Linked DNA regions of Microbaculum marinisediminis. The protein of the gene in region 2 interacts with the protein of the main gene of each other region in a pairwise test. Links are inferred from orthologs where the notes say so. Each region holds a gene or a part of one and is shown on either strand. Other genes may lie near its edges.

Evidence for each region.
Region 1: the proteins of MUB46_RS19485 (region 2) and MUB46_RS11105 interact in binary tests that used the Escherichia coli proteins (3 or more experiments, as listed by UniProt). The link is inferred for Microbaculum marinisediminis from one-to-one orthologs.

Annotation. Positions count from the first base shown.
Region 1 is NZ_JALIDZ010000004.1:464,732-471,162, forward strand. The notes cover bases 3,303-6,297. They hold MUB46_RS11105 (primosomal protein N'), read left to right. Parts: upstream 3,303-3,692; coding sequence 3,693-5,903; downstream 5,904-6,297. Other genes in these bases: fsa (fructose-6-phosphate aldolase), read right to left, coding at 3,303-3,592; MUB46_RS11110 (F0F1 ATP synthase subunit delta), read left to right, coding at 6,094-6,297. Also shown: methionine biosynthesis protein MetW, read left to right, coding at 1-389; MUB46_RS11080 (hypothetical protein), read right to left, coding at 510-680; MUB46_RS11085 (tyrosine recombinase XerC), read right to left, coding at 806-1,789; MUB46_RS11090 (antibiotic biosynthesis monooxygenase family protein), read right to left, coding at 1,875-2,174; MUB46_RS11095 (DUF2239 family protein), read right to left, coding at 2,189-2,818; more of fsa, read right to left, coding at 2,939-3,302; more of MUB46_RS11110, read left to right, coding at 6,298-6,431.
Region 2 is NZ_JALIDZ010000010.1:40,369-46,799, reverse strand. The notes cover bases 1,570-4,564. They hold MUB46_RS19485 (single-stranded DNA-binding protein), read right to left. Parts: upstream 3,313-4,564; coding sequence 2,827-3,312; downstream 1,570-2,826. Other genes in these bases: uvrA (excinuclease ABC subunit UvrA), read left to right, coding at 4,070-4,564; MUB46_RS19480 (GNAT family N-acetyltransferase), read left to right, coding at 3,524-4,063; MUB46_RS19490 (efflux RND transporter periplasmic adaptor subunit), read right to left, coding at 1,610-2,638; MUB46_RS19495 (efflux RND transporter permease subunit), read right to left, coding at 1,570-1,613. In the rest of the region: more of MUB46_RS19495, read right to left, coding at 1-1,569; more of uvrA, read left to right, coding at 4,565-6,431. UniProt on the Escherichia coli protein: Plays an important role in DNA replication, recombination and repair. Binds to ssDNA and to an array of partner proteins to recruit them to their sites of action during DNA metabolism. Acts as a sliding platform that migrates on DNA via reptation.

The DNA.
Region 1 (6,431 bases), on a different replicon or contig from region 2:
ATCCCGACAACGCCTTCGACTACGTGGTGCTGAGCCAGACCATCCAGGCCACCCGCGACCCGCGCGGCGTGCTCGAGCACATCCTGCGCATCGGCCGGCGCGGCATCGTGTCGTTCCCGAATTTCGGCCACTGGCGGATGCGCTGGCAGCTGCTGACGCGCGGCCGCATGCCGATCACCGAGCACCTGCCGGTGAGCTGGTACGCGACGCCCAACATCCATTTCTGCACGATCCGCGATTTCTGCGCGCTCGCCGACGACATGGGCGTCACCATCGAGAAGGTGATCGCGCTCGGATCGAAGGGCGACCGCCTTTCCGAGGGGGCCTCGCTGCGGACGCTCAACCTCTTCGGCGAACAGGCGATCTTCGTGCTGGCGAAGCTCCGCTAACGGGGCGGCGCCGACGGTGCGGAGAGAGGGTGCGTGGCGCGATCTATGCGCCAAACCCGCAAAAAAGAACCCGGGCCGCGGGCCCGGGCCAAATTCCTACACAGACGTATTCGCCGCTCCCTAGTCCTGCGCGGGCTGGGTCGTGGAGGTCTGCGTCGGGGTGCTGATCTGCGCGGTCTTCACCGGGGTCTGCTTGGCGGCCGTGTGACCGGCCGAGCAATCCGCGAACGCGGCGCCCGCCGACATGGTCAGCGCAACCGCGGCGAGACCTGCGAGGAGTTTGCTTGTCATGCGAAGTCTCCTCTCAAGGAACGACGTCAGGATGAATCGTCGCACCCGAAAGGCTAGCACCGTTCGCGGGGGCGGCAAGAGCGCGGCCGCTCACGAACGCGTTATCTTGGCGGCGATCGGTCCGGTCAGGCGCGCGGATGGGCGGCGTGATAGGCCTCCAGCAGGCGGTTTTCGTCGATTTCCGTATAGACCTGCGTCGTCGACAGGCTGGCGTGGCCGAGCAGTTCCTGGATGGCGCGCAGGTCGCCACCATTCATCAGCAGATGGGTGGCGAAGGAATGGCGCAGCGCGTGCGGCGTGGCGCTGTCGGGCAGGCCGAGCGCGCCGCGCAGCCGCGCCATCGCACGCTGGATGAGGCGCGGGTTGAGCGGGCCGCCGCGGGCACCGACGAACAGCGGGCCGTCCGCGGCCAAGGCGTAGGGGCACAGGCGCAGGTAGTCGGCGATCGCCTCGGCCACCGCGGGCAGCACCGGTACGAGCCGGGTCTTGCCGCCCTTGCCGGTGATGCGCAGCGCGGTGTCCGGCGCCGGCGCCTCCGACCGGGTGAGGCCAAGCGCCTCGGAAATGCGCAGGCCGCAGCCATAGAGCAGGGCGAAGACGGCGGCGTCGCGGGCGGCGATCCAGGGTTCGGCCGCGCCGGTATCGATCTCCTCGGCATCGATGACGCGCAGCGCCGCGTCGCGCGACAAGGGTTTCGGCAGGGCGTGGCGCTTCTTCGGCCCGCGCACGACGGTGAGCGCCGTCGTCCTGGTGCCGGTGGTCTTTTCCAGGAACCGCGTGAACGAGCGGATCGCGGCGAGCGCCCGCGACAGCGAGGGACCGGCGAGCCCGTCGCCGCGACGCGCGGCGAGCCAGGCGCGGATATCGGTCGGCCTGAGATCGGCGAAATCGGCGGCGGCGGGCGGATCGCCGAGATGGTCCCGCAGGAAGGTGAGAAACTGGCGGAGGTCGCGGCCGTAGGCCTCCACCGTCTTGTCCGACAGGCGGCGTTCGGTCGCCAGGCTGGTGAGCCAGGCCTCGGCGCTCGCCCGCAGGTCGGCGGCCGCCAGCAGCGGGCCGATCACCGGTGCGGCGTCTTCGCGTGTCCGTGCCTGGCGTCCGGGTGGCATCGTGCGGGCGACCTTCCTCGTACGGGGTTCGAAGCCAGTCTTGCGCGCGCCGCGTTAACCTTTCGTTTAGGCCGTGGCGACTCGTTCAGGCCATGGCGACGGGCGCGCCGTAGTGCTCCACGACCGGAAACGGATCGTAGAAGCGGTGCAGCAGCGCCTTCCAGCGCGGATAGCGGTCGGAGCCGCGAAATCCCGGATCATGGGCTTCGACGCTGTCCCATCTGACCAGCAGCACGTAGCGATCCGGGGACTCGATGCAGCGGCGCACCTCGAGCCCCCGGAAACCGTCGCTGGCGGAGATCAACGGCAGCGCCTCGCGCATCGCCGCCTCGAAGGCGTCGGCCTGACCCGGCTTCACGTTCAGGATGGCGTGCTCGAGGATCATGGGTCGTGTCCCGTTCAGAATGCCTTTTCGGCCAGCGCATGGGCGTGCTCGCGGATGTCGCCCGGCCAGAAGTCGACCATTTCGTCGAACTTGTCGCGGTCACCGGCGAAAAGCGCCCGCGAGGCCTCCTCGAAATTCGGAAGGTTGCCGGCCATCGCGCTCATGAAGCGATAGCACGAGTCGCGGCTCATGCGTTGGCGGTCGGTCCGGTCGTTCGCCTGCCGGGCTTTCTCGACCAGCTTGCGCAGGGCGACCGAAGCGCCGCCGGGCTGGGCGTTCAGCCACGCCCAATGGCGCGGCAGGAGCGTGACCTCGCGGCCGACGACGCCGAGCTTCGGCCGGCCCGGGCGTTTGGGACGATCGTCTGTTTCGGGGCTGGCGGTGGCGGGTCGGGCGGTTTCGGGCCCGGGGGTGTCCGGTCGGGCGGTTTCATCGACGGCGTCGACCAGGCGCTGGCGGACATCGTCGAGCGTGCCGCGCAGGTCGAACTCGACCGGCCTGCTCGTGGTTTCGTCGAAGATCAGGATCTGCGCCGTCTCGTCGCAATCGATCGCCTGCTTCACCGCGAGCGCGACATCGATGCGCGCGCCGGCGGAAACGCGTGTCGGGCCGTTGAAGGCGATACAGCGGTTTTCGGTGGTCATGATCGGGGGATCCCTGCGGTGGTGATATCCGCAGGGATTTACCCCGGTAAAATTACCGTGTCAATTGTGCCCGGGTAAAAATATCCGGGCGGGCCTTTCGGGCGGGCCGTTTCGGGGGCCCTAGAGGATCTTCTCGCCGGTCTTCGCCCAATCGGACAGGAAGGCGGCGAGGCCCTTGTCGGTCAGCGGGTGCGCCACGAGCTGGCGGATGATCGCGGGCGGGATGGTGGCGACGTCGGCGCCGGCGAGCGCGCAGTCCCTGACGTGGTTCACCGTACGGATGGAAGCGGCGAGCAGCTCGGTCTCGAACCCGTAATTGTCGTAGATCGCGCGGATCTCGGCGATCAGCTCGACGCCGTCGAGGCCGATATCGTCGAGACGGCCGATGAAGGGCGAGACGAAGGTGGCGCCGGCCTTGGCGGCGAGCAGCGCCTGATTGGCCGAGAAGCACAGGGTCACGTTGACCATAATGCCGGCCTGGGTCAGCGCGCGGCAGGCCTTGAGTCCGTCCATGGTCAACGGCACCTTGACCGTGACGTTGTCGGCGATCTCGGCCAGGCTCCTGCCCTCGGCGACCATGCCGTCGACGTCGGTGGCGGTGACCTCGGCGGACACCGGCCCCTCGACGATGCCGCAGATCTCGGCGACAGCCTCGCGGAACGGCCGGCCTGCCTTGGCGACCAGCGAGGGATTGGTGGTGACGCCGTCGAGCAGGCCGGTGTCGGCGAGGGAGCGGATCTCGTTGATATCGGCGGTGTCGACGAAGAATTTCATGGGACTACCTTGACTGTGTTCCGGCGACTGTGTTCCGGCAACCGGCTGACTGGCGCCCTGTTTAGCGTACTTTGAGGCCGATGACAGTCCCGCGATTCGCATGACCGACCTTTTGGAGAAACCGGCAACCGTCTCCGTGCTCGTCCCCGTCGCGGTCGAGCGGCCCTATACCTATGCAGTGCCGGCGGGGATGACGCTGGCGCCGGGCGACGTCGTTGTCGTGCCGCTGGGGCCGCGATCGGTGCTCGCCGTCGTCTGGGACGGGGCACCGGATTCGGTGCCGGCGAAGAAGCTCAGATCAGTCGAGGACAAGCTCGACGGGCATATCGGCGAGGAGATGCGCCGGTTCGTCGACTGGCTGGCCGACTACACGCTCAGCCATCGCGGCACGGTGCTGCGCATGGTGCTGCGGGTGCCGGACGCCTTCGGGCCGGAAAAGCCGGTGATGGCGGTGCGGCTGGCCGGCGCGGCACCGGAACGCATGACGGCGGCGCGCACGCGGGTGCTCGAGATCGCCGCCGACGGGCTCGCCTGGAACAAGGGCGCGCTGGCGCAGGCCGCCGGTGTCGGCGCCTCGGTGGTCGAGGGGCTGGTCGATGCGGGAACGCTGGAGCGGGTGGCGCTGCCGCCGGCGCCTGTGGTGGGCACGCCCGATCCGGATTTCGCGCCCCCCGTGCTGAGCGACGGGCAGGCGGACGCGGCCGCGCGCCTGCGCGACGCCGTGGCGGCGGATGCCTTCGCCGTCGCGCTGGTCGAAGGCGTCACCGGCGCGGGCAAGACAGAGGTGTATTTCGAGGCCGTCGCCGAGGCGCTGAGGCGCGGCCGGCAGGTGCTGGTGCTGGTGCCGGAAATCTCGCTCACCACGCAGTTCCTCGACCGCTTCGAGGCGCGATTCGGAACCCGCCCGGCCGAATGGCACTCGGGCATGACGCCGCGGCTGCGCGAGCGCACCTGGCGAGGGGTGGCGAACGGCCAGGTGCGCGCCGTCGTCGGCGCGCGCTCGGCGCTGTTCCTGCCGTTTGCCGAGCCCGGCCTGATCGTCGTCGACGAGGAGCACGACCCCGCCTACAAGCAGGAGGAGGGCGTCATCTACTCGGCCCGCGACATGGCGGTGGTGCGCGGCATGATCGGCGGCTTTCCGGTGATCCTGTCGTCGGCGACGCCGTCGATCGAGACCCGGGCCAACGCCGAGCGCGGCCGCTACATCCACGTGAAGCTGCCCGACCGATTCGGCGCCAGCCTGCCCGACATCAAGGCGATCGACATGCGCGCCGACGGAGCCCCGTCCGGCCGGTTCCTGAGCCCGGTGCTCGTGGACGCGATCAAGGAGACGATCGCCGGCGGCGAACAGGCGCTCCTGTTTCTCAACCGGCGCGGCTATGCGCCGCTGACGCTCTGCCGCAAATGCGGGTTCCGGTTCGAATGCCCCAACTGCTCGGCCTGGCTGGTGGATCACCGCTTCCGCCGGGTGCTGTCGTGCCACCATTGCGGCCATTCGATCGCCAGGCCCGAGCGCTGCCCGAACTGCGACGCCGAGGACAGCCTGGTCGCCTGCGGACCGGGAATCGAGCGAATCGCCGAGGAGGCGGCCGATCTTTTCCCCGATATCCGCATCCTGATGCTCTCCAGCGACCTGGTGCAGTCGATTTCGGAACTGCGGATGCGGTTCTCGATGATCGAGCGCGGCGAGGTCGACCTGATCATCGGCACGCAGCTCGTCGCCAAGGGGCACAATTTCCCGCATCTCGCCCTGGTCGGGGTGATCGACGCCGATATCGGGCTGGCAACCGCCGATCCGCGCGCCGCCGAGCGCACGTTCCAGCTGCTGCAGCAGGTCACCGGACGCGCCGGCCGGCAGAAGGACGGCGGACGCGGGCTGATCCAGACCTTCGACCCCGACCATCCGGTCATGCAGGCGATCATCTCGGGCGATCGCGAGGCCTTCTATGCCCGCGAGATGGAGCAGCGCGAGCGCTCCGGCCTGCCGCCGTTCGGGCGGCTGGCGGCGATCGTCGTCTCAGGGCGCACCCACGCCGAGGCGTCCGGCTACGCGCGGGCGCTGGCGCGCGCCGTACCAAGAGCGGACAACGCCCATGGTTCGGAATATCGGGGGGCGGACGCGGTCCGCGTGCTGGGGCCGGCCGAGGCGCCGCTGGCGGTGGTGCGCGGGCGGCACCGCTTCCGCCTGCTCGTCAAGGCGCCGCGCGGCTTCGACCTGCAGGGATGGCTGCGGCGATGGCTGGCCCGGGCGCCGACGGCCAAGGGGGGGCTGCGGGTCTCGATCGACGTCGATCCGGTCAGCTTTCTGTAGACCACTTCGACATTGGGGCCGAGTCACGTCGTTGGCGTGTTGCAAGGGCAAGTGTGGTGTGCTAGCGAAGCCCCGGCTTCCGGGCGACACCACTTCCAGAGGCCTGTGGCCGGTCGCCGCGACGGCTCGGAGACGGGTCATACGGGGGCTAGCAACGCCATCAATCAGGTCGCATCAGAGAGCACGACGCGTGAACGCAGAAGATTCGATCGTATCCGGCGTCGCGGGCCGCTACGCCACGGCGCTGTTCGAACTCGCCGTCGAGGCGAAAGCCATCGACAAAGTGGCCGGCGAGCTCGACCAGGTCGGTAAGATGATCGACGAGAGCGAGGATCTCACCCGCCTCGTCATGAGCCCGGTATTTTCCGCCGAGGACCAGGTCCGCGCCATGGGCGCCGTCCTGGAGAAGGCCGGCATCACCGGTATCACCGAGAATTTCGTCAAGCTGACGGCCAGGAACCGGCGCCTGTTCGCGCTGCCGGGAATGATCGGCGGCTTCCGCAAGCTGGTCGCCCAGCATCGCGGCGA
Region 2 (6,431 bases):
GCGACATAGGCCCGACCGAGAACGCCGCCGTGAGCGGCTTCGTGCTCGGCGACATGCCCGCCCTCGCCGTGGCCGCCATGCTCCTTGCCGATCTTCATCATCAGCCAGGGCGTGACGATGACGGCGACGAAGAAGGAGAAGATCATCGCCGCGGACGCATTCGCCGGGATCGGGCTCATGTACGGCCCCATCAGGCCCGACACGAACAGCATCGGCAGGAGGGCCGCGACGACCGTCAGGGTCGCGACGATGGTCGGGTTGCCGACCTCCGCGACGGCATCGATCGCCGCCTCGCGCCGGCTTCGCCCGTCCTTCATCGCCCAGTGCCGAGCTATGTTCTCGATCACGACGATGGCGTCGTCGACGAGAATGCCGATCGAGAAGATCAGCGCGAACAGGCTGACGCGGTTGATCGTGTAGCCCATGAAATAGGAGGCGAAGAGCGTCAGCAGGATCGTCGTCGGAATGACGATCAGGACGACGACACCCTCGCGCCAGCCGATGGCGAAGGCGACCAGCACGACGATGGAGACGGTCGCCAATCCCAGGTGGAACAGGAGCTCGTTCGCCTTCTCGTTGGCGGTCTCGCCGTAGTCGCGGGTGATCAGGACGTCGAGGTCCTCCGGCACCAGCCGGTCGCGCATCAGCTCCAGGCGCTCGACCAGCCGCTCGCCGATCACCACGGCATTGGCGCCGGCGCGTTTGGAGATGGCGATGGAGACGGCCGGAACCGGCGTCATCGCGCCGTCCTCGCCGCGGCTCATGTGCCAGACGCGATGTTCCTCGGGGGCGGCATCGACCACCACATTGGCGACATCGCCGACATAGACCTTGCGCCCGTCGCGCGCGGTCATCTCCAGGAGCCCGATATCCGGCACGCCCTGAAGCGTCTGGCCGGCAACGACCGGCAGGCTGCGGTCGGTGTCGCGCACGGTGCCGGCGAGGAACGACCGGTTTGCCTCGGTCACCTTGCCGATGAGCTGCTCCAGGGTGATGCCGTAGAGCGCCATCCGCTCCGGATCCGGCTCGATGCGGATCTGGTCGTCGCGGCCGCCGACGATATAGGTCAGGCCGACATCCTCGACCTTGGCGAGTTCGACCAGCAGGTCGCGGGCGATGTAGTACAGGCCGTTGTCGGTCCAGCGATCGGCCGCGTCCGGCTTGGGTGCCAGGGTGACGACCACGATGGCCACGTCGTCGATGCCGCGACCGACGATCAGCGGCTCGGGAATGCCGATGGGGATGCGGTCCATATTGGCGCGCACCTTTTCGTGCACGCGCAGGATGGCGTCATCGGGATCGGTGCCGACGAAGAAACGGGCGGTGACAGTGACGCGGTCGTCCTGGGTCTGGGAATAGACGTGCTCGACGCCGTTGATGCCCTTGACGATGGTCTCGAGCGGCTCGGTGACGAGCTTGACGGCATCATCGGCCTGCAGACCGTCGGCGGAGACGTGAATGTCGACCAGCGGAACGCTGATCTGCGGTTCTTCCTCGCGCGGCAGCGAGACCAGCGCAACCAGGCCGAGCGCCAGCGCGGAGATCAGCAGCAGCGGCGTCAGCGGCGAAGAAATGAAGGCCCGCGTCAGCGAGCCGGAGATGCCGGGCTTCATGGGCGCACCAGACGGTCGCCGGCCTTAAGGCCGCCGAGCACCTCGACCATCGGCTCGCCGTCGGCGACTGTCTGCCCGAGCTGTACCACCACGTCGAGCGGCGTCCCGTCGGGCGCGGAGACCCGGACGTAGTCGAGGCCGTATCGCTTGAAGACAAAGCTCTGTGGGATGACGTAGGTGTCGCGTTCGCCCGCCGCGATCCGCACCAGGGCGCGCTCGCCGACGAAATAGCCGCCGAGCCCCGAGACTTCGGCATCGGCGACGACGCTGCCAGCTTCCAGGCGCGGATAGACGGTGACGATTTTGCCCTTCCCCACGGCACCGCCGGCCTCGCCCATCCCGCGCTTGCCGATCAGGATCTCGTCGCCGAGCTCGATATGGCGGGCGTGGCGCTCCGGAACCTTGAGACGGAGGATATAGCGGTCCGACGCGATTTCGGCGATGGCCTCGCCGGGGAGAACGACGGTACCGATGGTCACGGGGACGGCCAGGACCCGGCCGGCGCCGGGCGCCTCGACCGCGCCTTCGGCGATCTGCTGCTCTGCGATCAGCTTTTCGGCCTGCGCGGTCTGGAGCTGGTTGCGGGCGACGTCGGCGGCGGTCTGCAGCTGGTCGAGCCGCGCCTGGGCGACGATTCCGCGCTCCTTCAGTTCCGTGCCGCGCTTGAGCTCGGTCTCGGCGTTGGAGAGCGCCGCCTGCAGGCCGCGAATGCTGGCCTCAAGCCCCTGGATACGGAGCGCCAGCTTGTCGTCGACGATGGTCGCGATCTTCTGGCCGGCGGTCACCGCGTCGCCCTCGCCCACCGTCAATTCGGTGACGGTCCCGCCGATCCGGGCACGGGCGGGCACGACGTCTGCGCTCTGAACCGTCGCGAAGACGGCCTTGAAATCTTCGACCGTTTGCGGCTCGACGACATACTCGCTTTCGGCGGCGCGCAGCAGCGACGACGGCATGGCCAGGGCGCCCGCCAGGGCCGACGCCAGAAGGAAACTCGAAACTGTGATGGGCTTGCAGCCTAACGTCATGACCATTTCTCCCCGGTCCGCGTCGCAGATATACCTATATATTCAGAAATTGGAATATGAAAAGTGGTGATCGGCGGCGCGCCCCTCAAGGGGCAGACGCGGAGAGATTAACGCAAAAATGCCGCCGGAGTGAACGACTCCGGCGGCATTCGGGCTGAAAGCATGGGTAGATTCGGGGAAATCCGAATCTAGAACGGAATTTCGTCGTCCATATCGCTGGACGGGCCACGGCCGCCGCCGCCCTGCATCGGGCCGCTGGAGCCGAAATCGCCGCCGCCACCCGACGATTCGTAGTCTGATCCGCCGCCACCACCACCGCCGCCGCGGGCGTCGAGCATCGTCAGGGCCGAATTGAAGCCCTGCAGGACGACTTCGGTCGAATAGCGGTCCTGACCCGACTGGTCCTGCCACTTCCGGGTCTGGAGCTGGCCTTCGATATAGACCTTCGAGCCCTTGCGCAGATACTGCTCGGCGATCTTGCAGAGACCTTCGTTGAAGATCACCACGCGATGCCATTCGGTGCGCTCCCGGCGCTCGCCGCTGTTACGGTCCCGCCAGGTCTCGGTCGTGGCGACGCGCAGATTGGCAATCGGACGGCCGTCCTGGGTGCGGCGGATTTCCGGATCGGCGCCGAGATTGCCGACGAGGATGACTTTGTTGACGCTTCCCGACATCACCTGACCTTTCGTTTCGGTTTTCGCCGCAGACACTATCCGCCCGGCCCCGGCCCGTCGCCCCATGCGACGGTTTTCCACAGGTGCTGCGACGGTTGGGCAGGTCCAACGCGGCGCCGCGCTACGTATATCCTGTTGGACGGAACAGCATGTTCCTATATTGTTCTCTTTTCGAACGCAATCCCGCGATTCTCCGGGTTCAAGGCGGCCGATGACCGAAATCCGCACCGAAAGACTGGTATTGCGTCCCTATCGCGCCGACGAAGCCGACCTGCTCGGCCTTCTGCTGCGCGACCGGCGGGTCGTGTTCTGGCAGACCGAACGTGTCACAGAGCGCGATGTCGCGGGCGTCCTGACGCGCAGCCTCGCGCTACGCCCGCGCGGGCTCGGCTGGTTCGCCGCCTTCCGGCACGACGACGGACGGTTCGTCGGCAACGCGATCCTGCAGCCGCTCGACGGCACCGAGGAAATCGAGATCGGCTATCACCTCGTTCCCGAGGCCTGGGGCAAGGGTTATGCGCGCGAGGCGGCGGCCGCCGTTCTCGACTACGGGTTCCAGGCGCTGAGGCTGCCGCGCATCGTCGCGGTGGTGCTGCCTGAGAACGCGCGCTCCCAAAGGGTTCTTGAACGGCTCGGCCTGCCCTATATTGAGGACCGGATCCACGCCGGTCACCTCCATCGTTACCACGCCTTGTCGCGCGCCGATTATCTGGCCGGACACGAAAATGTCGCCGAACCGTCGGAGACCTGAGGCACCATGCAGAAGAACATCTCCGTTTCCGGGGCGCGCGAGCACAATCTCAAGAACGTCTCCGTCGATATCCCGCGCGACGAACTGGTGGTGATCACCGGTCTGTCGGGCTCGGGCAAGTCGTCGCTCGCCTTCGACACGATCTATGCCGAGGGCCAGCGCCGCTACGTCGAGAGCCTGTCGGCCTATGCCCGCCAGTTCCTCGAGATGATGCAGAAGCCCGATGTCGACCACATCGAGGGCCTGTCGCCGGCGATCTCGATCGAGCAGAAGACGACCTCGCGCAATCCGCGCTCGACGGTCGGCACCGTCACCGAGATCTACGACTACCTGCGCCTCCTGTTCGCCCGCGTCGGCATTCCCTATTCGCCGGCGACCGGCCTGCCGATCGAAAGCCAGACGGTCAGCCAGATGGTCGACCGTGTGCTGGCGCTTCCCGAGGGCACCCGGCTCTACCTGCTGGCGCCGATCGTGCGCGGCCGCAAGGGCGAGTACCGCAAGGAACTCGCCGAATTGATGAAGCGCGGCTTCCAGCGGGTGAAGATCGACGGCGCCTTCCACGAGATCGCCGAGGCGCCGGCGCTCGACAAGAAGTTCAAGCACGACATCGACGTGGTCGTGGACCGCATCGTGGTGCGCGAGGACATGGCCTCGCGGCTGGCGGATTCGTTCGAGACCGCGCTGCAGCTCGCCGAGGGGCTGGCGGTCGCGGAGTTCGCCGACGAGACGGACGACAAGGGCGAGGCCAGGCGGCTGATCTTCTCCGAGAAGTTCGCCTGCCCGGTTTCCGGGTTCACCATCGCGGAGATCGAGCCGCGGCTGTTCTCGTTCAACAGCCCGCACGGCGCCTGCCCGGTCTGCGACGGCCTCGGCTCCGAGATGCGGGTCGATCCCGACATGGTGATCCCCGACCCGTCGCTGACCCTGAAGGCAGGGGCGGTCGGGCCCTGGGCGCGGTCGTCGTCGCCCTACTACCTGCAAACGCTGGAGGCGCTCGGCCGGCACTACAAGTTCAAGATGACCGTGCCGTGGGAAAAGCTTCCCAAGACGGCGCAGGACGCGATCCTGTACGGGTCGGGCGACGAGGAGATCAAGTTCACCTACGATGACGGCCTGCGCGCCTACGACACCAAGAAGAGCTTCGAGGGCGTGATCCCCAATCTCGAGCGGCGCTGGCGGGAGACGGAATCGTCCTGGTCGCGCGAGGAAATCGAGAAATTCATGGGTCAGACGCCCTGTTCGACCTGTGACGGCAACCGGCTGAAGCCGGAAGCGCTGGCAGTGAAGATCGCCGGCCTGCACATCGGCGACGTCGTCGCCATGTCGATCCGCAAGGCGAATGGCTGGTTCGAGACGCTGCCCGAGCACCTGAGCGAGAAGCAGAACGAGATCGCCACGCGCATCCTCAAGGAGATCCGCGAGCGCCTCGCCTTCCTCAACGATGTCGGCCTCGACTATCTGACGCTGTCCCGCTCCTCGGGAACGCTGTCGGGTGGGGAGAGCCAGCGCATCCGCCTCGCCTCGCAGATCGGCTCGGGCCTGACCGGCGTGCTCTATGTGCTCGACGAACCGTCGATCGGCCTGCACCAGCGCGACAACGAGCGTCTTCTCGGCACGCTGCGCCACCTGCGCGACCTCGGCAACACGGTGATCGTCGTCGAGCACGACGAGGATGCGATCCGTTCGGCCGACTACGTCATCGATGTCGGTCCCGGCGCCGGCGTGCACGGCGGCGAGATCGTCGCGAAGGGCACGCCGGAAGAGATCATGGCCAATCCGGCGAGCCTGACCGGAAAGTACCTGACCGGCTTCGAGCAGATCGAGGTGCCGGCGGAACGGCGCGAGATCTCCGGGCACCGGCGCATCCGGGTCGTCGGCGCGCGCGAGAACAACCTGAAGAACGTCACCGCCGAGATTCCGCTGGGCACCTTCTCCTGCGTCACCGGCGTCTCCGGCGGCGGCAAGTCGTCGCTCCTGATCGACACGCTCTACAAGGCGATCGCCCGGCGGCTGAACAATGCGCGCGAGCATCCCGGCGCGCACGACCGCATCGACGGCCTGGAGCATATCGACAAGATCATCGAGATCGACCAGTCGCCGATCGGCCGCACGCCGCGCTCGAACCCGGCCACCTATACCGGCGCGTTCACGCCGATCCGCGAGTGGTTCGCCGGGCTACCGGAAGCCAAGGCGCGCGGCTACGCGCCGGGCCGCTTCTCGTTCAACGTCAAGGGCGGGCGCTGCGAGGCCTGCCAGGGCGACGGCCTCATCAAGATCGAGATGCACTTCCTGCCCGACGTCTACGTGACCTGCGACGTCTGCAAGGGCCGGCGCTACAACCGCGAGACCCTTGAGGTGCTGTTCAAGG